3 regions of the Serratia sp. L9 genome follow, and region 1 is predicted to be linked to each of the others. Evidence: predicted binding sites of a transcription regulator. Region 1 holds the regulator's gene; each other region holds the start of a gene.
The links. The regulator Fur, encoded in region 1, represses iron uptake genes when iron is present. The targets are predictions, from matches to a motif close to ATAATAATGAGAACNACTATCAA.
Positions count from the first base shown of each region.

Region 2: a site for Fur is predicted at 2,012-2,034, ahead of sufA (Fe-S cluster assembly scaffold SufA). Genes of this name have one in related genera too.
Region 3: a site for Fur is predicted at 2,560-2,582, ahead of sodA (superoxide dismutase [Mn]). Genes of this name have one in related genera too.

Region 1 is NZ_CP192591.1:5,194,418-5,200,157, forward strand. It holds gene ACQ86O_RS24710 (LysR substrate-binding domain-containing protein) at 1-32, shown strand, start outside; partial or broken gene ybfF (esterase) at 110-879, shown strand; gene ybfE (LexA regulated protein) at 1,130-1,417, shown strand; gene fldA (flavodoxin FldA) at 1,629-2,168, shown strand; gene fur (ferric iron uptake transcriptional regulator) at 2,690-3,136, shown strand; gene ACQ86O_RS24735 (beta-N-acetylhexosaminidase) at 3,441-5,740, opposite strand, start outside.
Region 2 is NZ_CP192591.1:4,200,711-4,206,450, reverse strand. It holds partial or broken gene ydiJ (D-2-hydroxyglutarate dehydrogenase YdiJ) at 1-750, shown strand, start outside; gene menI (1,4-dihydroxy-2-naphthoyl-CoA hydrolase) at 747-1,163, shown strand; gene ACQ86O_RS20040 (hypothetical protein) at 1,197-1,601, opposite strand; gene sufA (Fe-S cluster assembly scaffold SufA) at 2,085-2,456, shown strand; partial or broken gene sufB (Fe-S cluster assembly protein SufB) at 2,471-3,969, shown strand; gene sufC (Fe-S cluster assembly ATPase SufC) at 4,013-4,759, shown strand; gene sufD (Fe-S cluster assembly protein SufD) at 4,734-5,740, shown strand, end outside.
Region 3 is NZ_CP192591.1:1,041,672-1,047,411, reverse strand. It holds gene ACQ86O_RS04885 (methyl-accepting chemotaxis protein) at 1-1,736, opposite strand, end outside; gene sodA (superoxide dismutase [Mn]) at 1,858-2,481, opposite strand; gene fdhD (formate dehydrogenase accessory sulfurtransferase FdhD) at 2,610-3,437, opposite strand; partial or broken gene fdnG (formate dehydrogenase-N subunit alpha) at 3,607-5,740, shown strand, end outside.

The DNA.
Region 1 (5,740 bases):
TTGCTTATCTCAAACCAGCGCCGATGAATTGAGGCTGGCAGCCCGGGAGACGACGGGTCTGGTTAATCGTGGTAACCTAATGGGCTACCTGCAAATTATAAACTTCACCATGAAATTACATTATCAATCGTTGGCCGCAGAGGCCGCTATGCCGGCAACCCTTCCGGTGGTGTTGATCCACGGTCTGTTCGGCAATCTGGATAACCTGGGCGTGCTGGCCCGCGATCTGAGCCAACATCACCGTGTCATCAAAGTCGATCTGCGCAATCACGGGCTTTCCCCTCGCGCTGAAGAAATGACCTACCCGGCGATGGCGCAAGATCTTTTGACGCTGCTAGATGATTTACGGATAGAGAAAGCCATTGTTATCGGCCACTCGATGGGCGGGAAAGCGGCAATGGCACTGACGGCAATCGCCCCCGATCGAATCGAGCGGCTGGTGGCGATCGATATCGCCCCTGTGGACTACAATACCCGCCGCCATGACCAGATTTTTACCGCTCTGCTGAGCGTCACCGAAGCAGGCATAACTCAGCGTCAACAAGCTGCCCAGTTGATGCGTGAAACGCTGGATGAAGAAGGTGTGATCCAGTTCCTGCTGAAATCTTTCCATGCGGGAAGTTGGCGTTTCAATCTGCCGGTGTTGATTGAACAATACGCCAATATCATCGGCTGGCAGGAAATCCCCCTTGGCCACATCCGACGCTGTTTATCCGTGGTGGGCTATCCCCGTATGTACAAGACAGTTACCGGGATGACATCGCTCGCCAATTCCCTCAGGCTCGTGCGTACGTCGTCGCTGGTAGTGGCCATTGGGTTCATGCCGAGAAACCCGAGGCGGTATTACGGGCCATCCACCGCTTTATTGACCAGGCCTGAATCTTAACTGGCGAAAAAACGCGCTAAAGAGAATGGCTTAGCGCGTTTTCGGCCAAGTTAAGCATTGTCGTCCCTCCATCTGCTGGGGTAATATGGCGCGCTATGATTTTGCCACCATGTCCAACGTAGGTATCAGCGTCTGGCTGGCGGTAAATTTGGGTTAGGGTTTATTGGCCCGAATTGTGTTAACCGAACCGTCCGGAAGCGTGAAAACGTTTTTTGATGCAAACCCCCTTGCAGTAGCGCAACAATGGCAAAAGAACAAACGGATCGCACGACGCTGGATCTGTTCGCAGATGAACGCCGCCCGGGGCGCCCGAAAACCAACCCGCTTTCCCGTGATGAACAGCTTAGAATCAATAAGCGCAATCAGCTACGGCGTGACAAAGTGCGAGGTTTACGGCGTGTGGAGCTGAAAATCAACGCGGACGCGGTAGATGCTCTGAATAAACTGGCGGACCAGCGCAATATCAGTCGCAGCGAATTAATTGAACAGATGCTGCTGGCAAAACTGGCGGAAGAACAGCCAGAACCATGATCTCTACTGCCGCAGGCGCGGCACGGCGTTAAGGATGACGCCAGATCAACCCCACTGTTATTTAGATCCCAGGGCATCGCATAAACGTGATAAAACCCCAGGGCAAATTTCTGGCATGATACGCATTTACGGGTGAGGTTCAGTGCCCATGGCAGCGCCTTACGCCGCGTTTACGCAATACAATCCATTGAATTAAAAGGTTATCTGTAATATGGCTCATGTAGGCATTTTCTTTGGCAGCGATACTGGCAATACCGAAAACATTGCCAAGATGATCCAAAAACATCTTCACCAAAAATACGGTAACGACGTCGCAGAAATCCGCGACATTGCCAAAAGCAGTAAAGAAGATCTGGAAGCGTTCGATATCCTGCTGCTTGGTATCCCGACCTGGTACTACGGCGAAGCCCAATGTGACTGGGATGATTTCTTCCCGACGCTGGAAGACATCGACTTCAATGGCAAATTGGTAGCGCTGTTCGGCTGTGGCGATCAGGAAGACTACGCGGAATATTTCTGCGATGCGATGGGCACTATCCGCGATATCATTGAACCACGCGGTGCCGCCATCGTCGGCCATTGGCCAACCAAAGGCTACCATTTCGAAGCGTCCAAAGGTCTGGCAGACGATCACCACTTTGTCGGTCTTGCCATTGACGAAGACCGTCAGCCTGAACTGACCAACGAACGTGTAGAAGCCTGGGTTAAGCAGATTGGTGAAGAACTTAGCCTGGCCGAAATTATCGGTTAAACCTGCAGCCTCTACCAACGCTCCGTAAGGTAAAATGCATTACTGACATACCTATGGATTTCGCGTTGCAGCCAGGTACCCAGTTCTTTCATCCCCCGGCGCTTGCTACGGTGAGTCACCGGGGTGACAAATCTGTCTGGAACAGATTTGAACGCTGCTTGCAGCGGCCCTTACAGGGCCAGGCCCACGGATGGACCTGGTCATTGAGTGCAGGTAACAACGCTGCAGCTTGAAAGACGACGGGTATGTGGACTGTTATCGGTATCACGGATTATAATAATAGATACCACAAGTTTTTAACTTTTCACGTCACTCCGGTAGACTGAGATATCGGTTTATCCCACCCATCAAGACGTTGCATATGTAACGTATAAGAGTACAAAGATATCTTTGTTAACAACCGGCGGTTCCTATTTACGGCAACCGGTTCTATAATGAGACGCAATTAACCCTTTGTGCTGACCGATGCCATAGGCGAAAACGCCTCAACTTGATTAGCACAGTAACAGGACTGAATCCGCATGACTGACAACAACACCGCATTGAAGAAGGCTGGCTTAAAAGTCACGCTTCCGCGACTCAAAATTCTGGAAGTTTTGCAGGATCCGGAATGCCATCACGTCAGTGCGGAAGATCTGTACAAAAAACTGATAGATATGGGTGAAGAAATTGGCCTGGCCACGGTTTACCGCGTGCTGAACCAGTTTGATGACGCGGGTATTGTCACCCGTCACAATTTTGAAGGCGGCAAGTCCGTATTCGAACTGACCCAGCAACATCACCACGATCACCTGATTTGCCTGGATTGCGGCAAGGTTATCGAGTTCAGCGATGAGTCTATCGAAGTTCGCCAGCGTGATATTGCCAAGCAACACGGCATCAAGCTCACCAATCACAGCCTGTATCTGTACGGCCACTGTGAAACCGGTGATTGCCGCGAAAACGAAACGTTGCACGACAAAAAATAAGACTGGTTCGCCAGACACAGAAACCGCCTTTTTTACGGCGGTTTTTTTATGCCTAATATTTCAGACAAAAAAATCCCCGGACAGGCCCGGGGAAAATGATGACTTAAAATCTGGCACTTGCAGTACTTCTTTCTTACAACACTTAACGATATACCCGATGAGTTTCAAGTTGGCGCGCTTGCGCATCCCTTAGGACCAACGCCACGGATGAACCTGGTCATTGGGAGCAGCTAACGACACTACGGCTTGAGAGACAACGGGTATCAAGCCCATCCGCCGACACGCAGACGGGCTTCCTTCAGGCTTATGCCTTAACGGGTTCAGCGCGGCTGAAGCGTTTGCCGTCCGGGCTGATCGCACGGATTTGAACGTCCCCAGTCACCGCAGGGCGCGCTTTATCATCGTAACGCTGCCACTGTTTTCCACCATCGGTAGAGTATTCAATCCCCAGGCCCGGCAGCGAAATGTTCGCTTCCAGTTTGCCACCGATAATGCGTGCTCCTGGTACCGGCAGGCGATAGCTCACGCCACCTTTATCCAATTTGGCCAGTTCCCGTTGCCCGACCAGGTTGGCGAAGCGCAGCCAATCCTTATCCAGGGTTTTAGTATCAACCAGATGGGTTTCACCACCTTTGTACTCACGGCCAGCTTGGTAATCCTGTTCCCAGCTCGCACGGTGCCATGCACGTTCTGCTACAGACAGCGCACGTGGGTAAATCATATATTCCATTTGCTGGTCGGTACGCACCACTTCACTCCACAGTTGAGCAGAGAGGCCATAGGCACCTGGCCATGGTTTGTCGCTCTTGGCCGTGAAGTGGTTGCCGTCACGGTCAACCGACGTTTCGGCGTTCTGCGGCAGGTTGTTTGGCGCGAAGCTGAAGATCTTCTGCTCGTCACTGAAACGGGTGCCCCAGTAATAGCCATGCTCGTCCGGACTCACTTCATAAGGGAAATCCATGTAGACATAGTCTGGGTTGGAGATCACCACGTCGTAGCCTTTGTTCGCCCAGTCATTAGCCGAGTCGAACCCGCCCCAATACAGAGTATCCCAGAAGTTGACCGCAACATTCTTGGTGGCGAAGGCTTGGGCATTTTTGGCGTCTTTCAGGCCATCCTGCCACGCTTGCATTCTGTCAATACCATGCGCTTTCACCAGTTGGCTGACTTCCAGACCAAAGTAGCTCGGCAAGTGCTCCATATCTTCCACTTTGCCGTCTTTGATCATCGCCTGGCACACTTCAGACTTGGCCCATGGCTTGTCTTCTTTACTCAGATCCAGGATGCCTTTGCCAGCTTCCGGCTTTTTCACGTCGGTATAGCCAGCGCCCAGGCGGATGTTCTTCGCTTCGTCGCCACCAAAGTGCCAGGTTTGCAGCGGCTGCCCGGCTTCTTTGTGCATCTGGGCAATTTCACCAATCACTTTATCAACAAAGTTCTTGGAGGAATCCAGGCAAGGGTTCAGGTAACTCTGGCGGTTGAAGTACTGTACCGAAGTCGTGTTTGAGGTGTCGGTCGGATCCAGCAAGCGGAACTCATTGGCCTCTTTCTCTTTCCCTTCGGCCAGCAGTTTCTTATAGCGGGCTTCCATGGAAACGATCGCGGCACGGGCATGCGCAGGCATATCAATCTCTGGGATCACTTCGATCTGGCGCGCCTGAGCGTATTTAACGATGTCGATGTAATCCTGACGGGAGAAGAAACCGCCGTGTGGCTCAGGGCCAGAGCCATATTGCGGTAGCAGGCAGGTGGTTTCGCTCAGATCGTGGCAGCGCTGGCCACCCACTTCGGTTAACTCCGGCAGGCCAGGGATCTCGATACGCCAGCCTTCGTCATCCGTCAGGTGGAAGTGGAATTTATTCAGTTTGTACGCGGCCATCTGATCTAACAGGCGCAATACGGCGTCTTTATGGTGGAAGTTGCGCGCAACATCCAGGAAAATGCCGCGATATTGGAAGCGCGGTGCATCTTTGGCATCCAAGGTAGCAATCTTGGTGCTGCCGTCGGTCGGGACAAGCGACAGAATGGATTGCAGACCGTAGAACACCCCGGCCTGATCGAAGCCGGTGATCACCGCTCCTTTCTCTCCAATCTTCAACTGATAGGCACCCGGCACAGCCAAGTCGCCTTTAAATGCACCAGGTTTGATATCCGTTTTGATCGGATAGCCACCCACTTTGTTTTCTACGCCCAGCAGTTCAAAACGCTTGGCTGCCGCATCCGCCGCAGGCTTGGCCAGGGCGCTCAGCTCCAGCGCGACGCCTTTGCTCAAATCAACATCATTCTGATGAATCTTCACGTCCATCGGCGTCGGGATAATCTGGCCACGCAGTGTCGCCATTGGCAGCACTTTCAAATCCTGGTTCTTGGCAAAGCGGCTTTCTGGCACCATCAGAATGTTGTGGTCATCTTTGGTGCGTTTCCACTGATCGCCAGTGAAAGGAGCAACAAACTGGTGCACATCATCGGTATCGGTATTCGCCAGGATCTTGGGTTTGGCATCCCCTGAGGTCGCGTACCAGCGCGGTAGGAAGTCAGTACGGAACAGTTGCCAGTATTCAGCGATAATCGGGATTTCCACCGCCTGATTCGCCGGGAAACTGG
Region 2 (5,740 bases), 990 kb from region 1:
TTTTAGCATGACGCTTGAACAACTCGAGGCTTTGGGAGAGGCGCAGCGTGAACAGCATGTGCTGGTAGTTCAGGATCCCTTTACCAGTTATTACGATGCGCAAGTGGTTGCAGATTTTGTGCGGCTGGTGGATAAGCTGGGCTACAAGCCGGTCCTGTTGCCATTCTCACCAAACGGCAAAGCGCAGCACATAAAAGGTTTCCTGACGCGGTTTGCCAAAACGGCACGTAAGACAGCCGATTTCCTCAACCGCGTGGCTAAGCTTGGCATACCTATGGTCGGGGTCGATCCTGCGCTGGTGCTGTGCTACCGCGATGAGTATCAGGAGATCCTCGGTGATTCTCGCGGTGATTTCCAGGTGCAACTGGTGCATGAGTGGCTGCAGCCATTGCTGGCAGAGCGTGCGGAGCAACAGGCAACGGGCGAGGCCTGGTATCTGTTTGGCCATTGCACCGAAAGCACCGCGTTACCGACCAGCGCGCAGCAATGGGCCGCCATTTTTCCCGGTTTGGAGCCAAACTGGAGAATGTCAACGTCGGCTGTTGCGGCATGGCCGGCACTTATGGCCACGAAGCCAAAAACCTGCAAAATTCGCTGGGCATTTATGAGTTATCATGGCACCAGGCGCTGCAACGCTTGCCACGGCAACGTTGTCTGGCGACCGGTTACTCTTGCCGCAGCCAGGTGAAACGCATTGAAGGCAATGGCGTGCGGCATCCGTTACAAGCTCTGTTGGAGATGATTGCGTGAAGCTGTGGAAACGTGAAACAACGCTGGAAAAACTTAACCAGACTGGTGAAGGCTGTATGGTTGGCCATGTGGGGATTGAATTTACCTGCATGGCGGATGACTATCTGGAAGCGGTTATGCCGGTTGATAACCGGACGACACAGCCGTTCGGCCTGTTACACGGCGGGGCTTCGGTAGTGCTGGCAGAGTCGATGGGCTCAATGGCCGGTTATCTGTGTACCGAAGGGGAGCAAAAAGTGGTGGGGCTTGAAATCAACGCCAACCACATTCGGGCGGTGTTCAAAGGGCAGGTGCGCGGCGTTTGCCGTGCACTGCATGTTGGCCGCCGCAATCAGGTCTGGCAGATCGAAATCTTCGACGATCGCGATCGTCTGTGCTGTACCTCGCGCCTGACCACGGCGGTACTTGAGTAAAATAAAACCCGCAGGTTTCGGCTTGCGGGCATTTTATAGCTGAAACGGCACCCGTTTCACAAAATCCTTCTGAAAAGCCGTCGCTTTCTCCCACACGCCTTCCATTGAGTATTTCTGGCAAATCAGTGTCAACGTGTGTCGTGCAAAATGGTAGCTCTGAACGCGGAATAGCTGGCAACGTTGTGGATTATTGATCTCAACGATCAGCCGGTTGTGCAGTTTATTCAGTGCATGCAGATAGCTTTCATCATCGCCATTTTCCAGGCACAGATTGGCCATGCTGAGGCTGACCGCGTTGTATTGCTTCAAATGATTGATGTTGCATTCTGTCCGCCTTAATGCCGCCTCCGCCATATAGAAATCCACCGTGACATCACGGATTTTGAACTTGTAGTCATCAATTTTGCTAAGTAACCAGGCATTCATCGAGATATTCATCTGTCCACGCTCAATTAAAGCTTAATGATAATCATTATCATATTTGTAGATGTGGCGATGATCAATGCTCTTTGGCATTTTTTCTCTAGGGATGATTGGCGGGGGAGTGGGCCAAAAGTGCAGTAACGACTAAACTTAAGGCAGTAAAGCGCATTAATTAGACAGACAAGATTCAGAAATAGGTATTTCCTATGAATGTTTAAAACAGACAGTTTGTCCGGCGGTGTAATGCAGCCGGGCCACCGGGGTGAGGCGTACGGTGAAGCGTGAAGTGTAATAAATTCATGTGGATATAAATAATTCTTTTCTGCTTTCCCGCGCTGGATAACACGGATATCCCGCAAGCTTGCCGCACTGCGAAGCAAAAATCCGTGCTTCTGGCAGATACCCCCGCAAAACAAACGGTTGAAGTGATAATCGTTATCACTAACATATGAGTAACCCAGATTGGCTGTGGTGAAACGCGAGCATGAGGTAGGCCCTATGCAAATGGAAGATGTCGGTACTTTCTCGTTGGAAGACAATGTCTGGCAAGGTATTTCGCTGAGCGACAGTGCCGTGCAACAGATACTCAAATTAATGCAGCAGGATCCGCAGGTTAAAGGGTTGCAGCTTGGGGTCAAGCAGTCTGGCTGTGCGGGGTTTGCCTACGTGCTGGATCTCACCCGCGAGCCTGCCAGCGACGACCTGCTGTTCGAACGCGGTGGGGCAGCGCTGTATGTTCCGCTGAAAGCGATGCCGTTTATTGATGGCACCACGGTAGATTTTGTCCGTGATGGGCTGAATCAGATGTTCAAATTCAACAACCCTAAAGCTCAGAACGCCTGCGGGTGTGGTGAGAGTTTTGGCGTTTAAGCGATGCAATCAATATGACACGAAGCAATGTAGAAGTTCCTGATGATGTACAGGCTTGGGTCAGCGAGGGGCGTTACAAAGAGGGGTTCTTCACCCAACTGGCAACCGATGAGTTAGCCAAAGGCATCAATGAAGACGTGGTGCGAGCGATTTCAGCCAAGCGCAACGAGCCTGATTGGATGCTGGAGTTCCGCCTGGAAGCTTACCGCGCCTGGTTGCAGATGGAAGAGCCGCATTGGCTGAAAGCCAACTATGACAAACTCAATTATCAGGATTACAGCTATTATTCGGCACCGTCTTGTGGCAGTTGCGATGACGCTTGTGGCTCTCAGCCAGGTGCGCAGCAGCAGCCCGGTGCGGCGGCGGAAAACAGTTACCTGACCAGCGAGGTCGAATTGGCGTTCAACCAGCTTGGTGTGCCGGTGCGTGAAGGTAGCGAAGTCGCTGTGGATGCCATCTTTGACTCCGTTTCCGTCGCTACCACCTATCGTGAGAAGCTGGCAGAAAGCGGCGTGATCTTCTGTTCGTTCGGCGAAGCCATTCAGGAACACCCGGACCTGGTGCGCCAGTATTTAGGCCGTGTGGTGCCCTATAATGACAATTTCTTTGCCGCCCTCAATGCTGCCGTGGCCTCTGATGGCACTTTTGTCTATGTGCCGAAAGGCGTTCGCTGCCCGATGGAGCTGTCTACCTATTTTCGTATCAACGCAGCAAAAACCGGCCAGTTTGAACGCACTATCCTGATCGCCGATGAAGGCAGCTATGTCAGTTATATCGAAGGCTGCTCTGCGCCAGTGCGCGACAGTTACCAGTTGCACGCCGCAGTGGTGGAAGTGATCCTGCATAAAGATGCCGAGGTGAAGTATTCAACGGTGCAAAACTGGTTTGCTGGCGGCGGTGAAAGCAAGGGGGCATTCTTAACTTCGTCACTAAACGTGCGTTGTGTGAAGGGGCGGGTTCCAAAATGTCCTGGACGCAGTCGGAAACCGGCTCAGCCATCACCTGGAAATACCCAAGCGTGATCCTGCAGGGCGATAACTCTATCGGCGAGTTTTTCTCTGTGGCACTGACCAGCGGCTATCAGCAGGCGGATACCGGCACCAAGATGATCCACATTGGCAAGAACACCAAATCCACCATCATCGCCAAAGGTATCTCGGCCGGGCATAGCCAGAATACCTATCGTGGCTTGGTGAAAATCCTGCCTGGCGCGGAAAACGCCCGTAACTTTACCCAATGCGACTCCATGCTGATCGGGCCGGACAGCGGGGCGCATACCTTCCCTTATGTGGAGGCGCGTAATAATAGCGCCCAGTTGGAACACGAAGCGACCACCTCGAAAATTGGCGACGACCAACTGTTTTACTGCCTGCAGCGTGGCATCAGTGAAGATGACGCCATTTCAATGATCGTTAACGGTTTCTGTAAAGACGTATTCTCCGAGCTGCCGCTGGAATTTGCCGTAGAGGCGCAGAAATTACTGGCGATCAGCCTGGAACACAGCGTCGGTTAAGCCGCAGATTTTTTGGCGCAGCAGCGCCACCAGAGGACACAGCATGTTAAGTATCAAGAATTTGAAAGTCAGCGCAGAAGGCAACGAGATCCTCAAGGGACTCAGCCTGGAGATCAAGCCTGGTGAGGTACATGCCATCATGGGGCCGAATGGTTCCGGGAAAAGCACGCTTTCCGCGACGCTGGCCGGGCGCGAAGAGTATGAAGTCCTTGAGGGGGAAGTGAGCTTTAAAGGGAAAGATCTGCTGAGCCTGGATCCGGAGGAGCGTGCCGGAGAGGGGGTATTTCTGGCGTTTCAATATCCGGTGGAGATCCCCGGCGTCAGTAATCATTTCTTCTTGCAGACATCGGTAAATGCGGTGCGCAAATACCGTGGGCAGGAAGCGCTCGACCGCTTCGATTTCGCCGATTTTATTGAGCAGAAAATTGAGTTGCTGAATATGCCTGCGGATCTGTTGACCCGCTCGGTGAACGTTGGTTTTTCCGGCGGAGAGAAGAAGCGCAACGATATTTTGCAGATGGCCGCGCTGGAGCCCGATCTTTGCATTCTGGATGAAACGGATTCTGGGCTGGATATCGATGCCCTGAAGATTGTGGCTAACGGCGTTAACTCGCTACGTGACGGCAAGCGTGCTTTTATTATTGTGACTCACTACCAGCGTATTTTGGATTATATCAAGCCGGACTATGTGCATGTTCTTTCTCAGGGGCGGATCGTCAAGTCCGGTGATTTTTCTTTGGTGAAACAGTTGGAGGAGCAGGGTTATGGCTGGCTTTCCGACCAACAATAATTCGCAGGCGCTGCAGCAGATGTACAGCCTGTTTGAAACCCGGGGTGGCGAACGTTCGGCTCACGCTATGGCGCACTGGCAACAGGCCCTGCGCCTTGGCTGGCCGACCCGCAAGCATGAGAACTGGAAATATACTCCGTTGGAAGGCTTGTTGGCCCAACGCTTTCTGGAACCTTCGGGCAAAGTGCTTAGTGTCGCGCAGCGTGATTCGCTCGCGCTGGAAATAGACGCTTACCGCCTGGTGTTTGTCGATGGGCGTTTCTGCCCGCAATTGAGTGATGATGATCTTGGCGGCTATCAGTTGGAGCTGGTTGCGTATGGATCGCAGCAAAGGTTACCGGAAGCTGTCCAGCCAGAGATTTTCCTGCATCTGACCGAAAGCCTGGCAGCGGAAACCACCTTGATTCGTCTGGCAGCGGATAAAGCGCCAACCAAGCCGCTCTACCTGCTGCATATCAGCAGCGGGCGTGAGCAGGAAGGCGAAGTCAACACGCTGCATCACCGACACCACCTGGAGATTGCATCGGGCGCCCAGGCGGAGGTGATCGAGCATTATGCCAGCCTGGGCTCAGCGGCCCATTTTACCGGTGCGCGTCTGACCGCTGCGGTTGGCGATAATGCCGTGCTGCGCCATTGCAAACTGGCTTTTGAAAGCCAGGCAAGTTACCACTTTGCTCATAACGACCTGCTGATTGGCCGCGATGCGCGGGTGAAAAGCGACAGCTTTCTGCTGGGGGCTGGGCTGACTCGCCATAACACCAGCGCTCAGTTGAACGGCGAAGGCGCAAATCTGCAGATCAATAGCCTGGTGCTGCCGGTAGGCAAAGACGTCTGTGATACCCGAACCTATCTTGAACACAACAAAGGTTATTGTGAAAGCCGCCAGTTGCATAAAACCGTGGTCAGCGATCGGGCCAAGGCGGTGTTTAATGGCATGATCAAAGTGGCCAAGTATGCGATTAAAACCGACGGGCAGATGAC
Region 3 (5,740 bases), 1.6 Mb from region 1:
GCCGCGTTTTGCTGGGTCGTGTGATCCATTTCCACGATTGCCTGGCCGACCTGTGCGATACCCTTGGTCTGTTCGTCCGAGGCGGCGGCAATTTCGGTCATGATATCGCGTACATGAGTGACGGCGCGGACGATCTGTTCCATCGTGTTACCCGTGTCTTCCACCAGCGCGGTGCCGGTCTGCACCCGGTTGACGGATTCGGCGATCAGCCCTTCAATCTCTTTAGCTGCCTGAGCGCTTCGTTGCGCCAGGTTTCTTACCTCACTGGCTACTACTGAGAAGCCACGCCCTTGCTCACCGGCACGGGCGGCCTCGACGGCGGCATTCAAGGCCAGAATGTTGGTCTGGAAGGCAATCCCATTGATCAAGGTGGTAATTTCGGCAATCCGCTGTGAACTGCTGGAAATATCACGCATGGTGCTGACCACGCTACTGACCAGTTTACCGCCCTGTTGTGCCGTCTGTGAGGCATCAGTTGCCAGTTGGTTGGCATGGTGGGCGTTGTCGGCGTTCTGTTTCACCGTGGCAGTGAGCTGCTCCATGCTGGCGGCGGTTTCTTCTACCGCTGCGGCCTGCTGTTCGGTTCGCGAGGAGAGATCGGTGTTACCCGCAGCGATTTCACCCGCGGCAGTGGAAACCTGGGTCACCCCCATCTGGATTTTCTCAATCATATCGCGCAGGTTCTGGCTCATCGCTGCCACAGCATTGAGCAACTGCCCCAGTTCGTCGCGGCGGGTGCTGGTTTGCGCCTGACGCAGGTCGCCGGTGGCAATGCGTTCCGCCAGCTCCAGCGTGCTATGTAATGGGCGGGTGATCTGCAACGTGATACGCCATGAAACCAGCAAACCGGCAATAATCGCAATCAGGGTGGTGATGGTCATCTGCAGTTGCGCAGTATTGATATTGTTGTGGGTCTGATCCAGCTCATCTTTCATAAAGGTGGTGACCAGGGTGCCGATCTCCTGGGCACGGCTGCCTAACTGCCGGCTGATTTTCAGCTCTTTTTCATAGGCTGGCAGATAAGCGGCAATACGCTCTTCATAAGTTTCCAAGGCACTTATCAGGGGTTGTAACAGCGGTTTCTGGCTTTCACCCAGGCGCTGGTTCAGTTCGTTGGCCAGGCTTTGGGCGTCGGCGATGGCGTTCATCAGGGGAGCTTGTGCTTCACTGTTCAGGCTCAGCAGCAGGCCGCGTGCGCCATAACGGATCAGGGTGAGTTTCTGGTTCAACTGGATAAAGGCCAGTTGCAGATCGCTATTGGTCAACTGGCGTTCAACCTGGCTGAGGGTATCCTGTACTTCGGACATATTCCAACTCGCCCGTACCGCATCTTTCTCTGCTACGGCTTTTTCGAACTGTCGCTGCTGTTGCTGGTATTCCCCTATCAGGGTAACCAGGCGCTCAAGATCCTTGCGGCTCTGCCGGTCCCAATCCATATTCTGAGCGTGGGTGATCAGTTTCACCGCATTCTCGATATGGGTACGGTTGCTATTGATATGCTCGGCCTGGTAAGTCTGGCCATACATGGCGCGGCTATATTTGGCCTGGTTGATTTCTTCATTCAGCTGATAGCTGAAATCGATACGGTTGGTGCGTGATTCGATAAGATTAAGGTAGTAGATCCCGGTGCCAGCGATAACGATCGCCAGTAACAACATCAGAAAAAATCCGAGACCGAGTTTTTTACCCACGGTGAGATGAACGAATTTTCCTGCCAATGCCTTCAGTGCCGCCATGATATTTTCCTTCTTTAGGCGATGGTCAATTGAACAAACCATCGGCAAAAATTGGTTAAACTTTAGCGGTGAATAGGCAAAAAAATGCCCGCATCAGCGGGCATCATCAGGGAGAAGCGAATTACTTTTTGGCTTCGGTGAAGCGTTTTGCTGCTTCGTCCCAATTGACCACGTTCCAGAATGCCTTGATGTAGTCTGGGCGGCGGTTCTGGAATTTCAGGTAGTAAGCGTGTTCCCACACGTCCAAGCCAACGATCGGGAAGCCTGAAGCGCCAGAAACGGCTTCGCCCATCAGCGGGCTATCCTGGTTGGCGGTAGAAACTACGGCCAGTTTGTCGCCTTTCAGTACCAGCCAGGCCCAACCGGAACCAAAACGGGTGGCTGCGGCTTTCTCGAACTCTTCCTGGAATTTCTCAACGCTGCCGAAATCGCGCTCGATAGCTGCTTTCAGATCGCCACCCAGCGTGGTGCCGGTTTTCAGGCCTTTCCAGAACAGGCTGTGGTTAGCGTGGCCGCCTGCGTTGTTACGCATAAAGGTGCGTTTGTCAGCAGGAACTTTATCCAGATCCTGGATCAGCTCTTCTACGCTCAGCGAAGCCAGCTCAGGGTAAGCTTCCAGCACGGTGTTAGCGTTGTTGACGTAGGTCTGGTGGTGTTTGGTGTGATGGATTTCCATCGTCTGCTTGTCGAAATGCGGTTCCAGTGCGTCGTATGCGTAAGGCAGGGATGGCAGTGAATAACTCATAATCATCATCTCCAGTGGTTTTGGGCGGCGCAAAGTGTGAGCACCGCGTAAGCAGTATGATGCATTATAATTAATTAAATGATATTGAAAATGATTATCAATGCCCTACTCATTGTGAGGTTTATACGTTAATCGGTAATGCGCTGCGGATGAGTAAACACCGTTGCCCGGCCAGGTTTACTGAATCCCACCAGTGTCAGGTTGCTGCGTTCGGCTATTTCCACTGCCAGCGAGGTGGCAGCAGAAACCACAAACAGGATCTCGGCGCCGCACATGGCGGATTTTTGCACCATCTCGTAGCTGGCGCGGCTGGAAACCAGAATAGCCCCTTGCTGCCAACCCTGTTCGGCGCGCATGCCGAGCATTTTGTCCAGAGCCACATGGCGGCCAACGTCTTCACATCCCCCCATCAGTTCACCTTGCGGCGAGATCCAGCTTGCCGCGTGGGTACATCCGGTAAGTTGGCCAACGTTTTGGATCTGGCGCAATTGGCCGAGGGCATGGTCGAGATTGCTCAGCGAGAAGTTCTGGGTGAAGGGTAAAGGCGTCACCGGGCGGAAGATGTCTGCCAATTGCTCAATGCCACAAACGCCGCAGCCAGTGCGGCCTGCCATAGCGCGTCGGCGCTCTTTCAGGCCGGTAAAACGGCGGCTGGAAAGCTCAATCTGCACCTCCAGACCGTTACAGGTCGGATTAGTCTCTATACTGTAAATATCTTGTGGTGATTCGATAATGCCTTCTGACAGGGAGAAACCCAGGGCGAACGCCTCCAGATCCTTTGGCGTACACATCATCACCACGTGGGAAATACCGTTATAGACCAGAGCGACGGGCACCTCTTGTGCCAGCCAATCGTGCTGCGCGGTGTCCAATTGCCCGCGTTGGTATACCGGGGCCTTGATCAAGCCTGTGAGCTCGGTCTCATTCAGGGTCTGTTCTTGGTTAAATTTGTTCACTAAAATGGCACCTGTTTGTAACAACCACACGTATGTTATGGTAATATTGCAGCGTCGTTACGGCCTTTTGGCCAAACCAAATAAGAATTTTAGTGATATTAGCGCTTCCCGCTTTGAGGGGAAAGCGCCATTTGAAACAATGTGACAACCAGAGTGAAAGGAGACCTCCATGCAGGTCAGCAGAAGGCAGTTCTTTAAGATCTGCGCTGGCGGTATGGCAGGGACGACGGTAGCCGCGCTGGGTTTTAACCCGGCGGTGGCGTTAGCGGAAACCCGGCAGTACAAACTGCTGCGCGCCCGTGAAACCCGTAATACCTGTACATATTGTTCCGTCGGCTGTGGGCTGTTGATGTACAGCCTTGGTGATGGCGCTAAAAACGCCAAAGAAAGTATTTTCCACATCGAAGGGGATCCGGATCATCCGGTAAACCGTGGTGCACTTTGCCCGAAAGGTGCTGGCCTGGTGGACTTCATCCACAGCGAAAGCCGCCTCCAATACCCAGAATATCGCGCTCCCGGCTCCGACAAATGGCAACGGATCAGTTGGGACGACGCCTTCACCCGTATCGCTAAACTCATGAAAGAAGACCGTGATGCCAACTTCGTTAAAACCAACGAACAAGGCGTTACCGTCAACCGTTGGCTGACGACCGGCATGCTATGTGCTTCAGCCTCCAGCAACGAAACCGGATACCTGACCCAAAAATTTAGTCGCGCTCTCGGCATGCTTGCCGTAGATAACCAGGCGCGTGTCTGACACGGACCAACGGTAGCAAGTCTTGCTCCAACATTTGGTCGCGGTGCGATGACCAACCACTGGGTTGATATCAAAAACGCCGATTTGGTTGTTGTTATGGGCGGTAATGCGGCAGAAGCGCATCCAGTGGGATTCCGCTGGGCGATGGAAGCCAAAATCCATAATAAAGCCAAGTTGATCGTGATCGATCCGCGCTTTACCCGTACCGCGTCGGTGGCGGATTTCTATGCGCCGATTCGTTCCGGTACCGACATTGCTTTCCTGTCGGGCGTCTTGCTGTACCTGATCACCAACAACAAGATCAACGCCGAATACGTCAACGCCTATACCAACGCCAGCCTGCTGGTGCGGGAAGATTTTGCCTTTGACGATGGCCTGTTCAGCGGTTACGACGCAGATACCCGCAAGTACGATAAAACCACCTGGAACTACCAACTGGATGAGAATGGCTTTGCCAAGCGCGATCTCACGCTCCAGGATCCCCGCTGCGTATGGAATATGCTGAAACAGCATGTCAGCCGTTATACGCCAGAGGTGGTGACCAACATCTGCGGCACGCCAACCGAAGATTTCCTCAAGGTTTGCGAATATATCGCAGAAACCAGCGCCCACAACAAGACGGCGTCGTTCCTGTATGCCCTGGGTTGGACACAGCACTCGGTGGGTTCGCAGAACATCCGTACCATGGCGATGATCCAGCTGCTGCTCGGTAACATGGGCATGGCGGGCGGCGGTGTGAACGCACTGCGTGGCCACTCCAATATCCAGGGGTTGACCGATCTCGGCCTGCTGTCGCAAAGCCTGCCGGGCTATCTGACGCTGCCCTCCGAGAAACAGGCCGATCTGGACACCTACCTGAAAGCCAATACGCCGAAGGCGACGCTGCCAGACCAGGTTAACTACTGGGGCAACTACCCGAAATTCTTCGTCAGCCTGATGAAGAGCTTCTACGGTGATAAGGCACAGAAGGAAAACAGCTGGGGCTTTGACTGGTTGCCGAAGTGGGACAAAGGCTACGACGTCCTGCAGTATTTCGAGATGATGTCGCAAGGTAAGGTCAACGGCTATATCTGCCAGGGCTTTAACCCGGTTGCTTCGTTCCCGAACAAGAACAAAGTGGTGGCCTCGCTGGCCAAACTGAAGTTCCTGGTGACCATCGATCCACTGAACACCGAAACCGCCAACTTCTGGCAGAACCACGGTGAGTTCAATGAAGTCGATCCTTCGAAAATCCAAACCGAAGTGTTCCGCCTGCCATCCACCTGCTTTGCTGAGGAAAACGGTTCGATCGTCAACTCTGGCCGTTGGCTGCAATGGCACTGGAAAGGGGCCGATGCCCCGGGTGAAGCGCTGAATGACGGTGAAATCCTGGCAGGGTTGCTGATGCGCCTGCGCGCGATGTATACCCAAGACGGCGGTGCGGTGCCTGAGCAAGTGCTGAACATGAGTTGGAATTACCAGACGCCAGACAACCCGGCACCGGAAGAAGTGGCGATGGAGAGCAATGGCCGTGCGTTGGCCGATGTTCTGGATCCTGAAGGCAAAG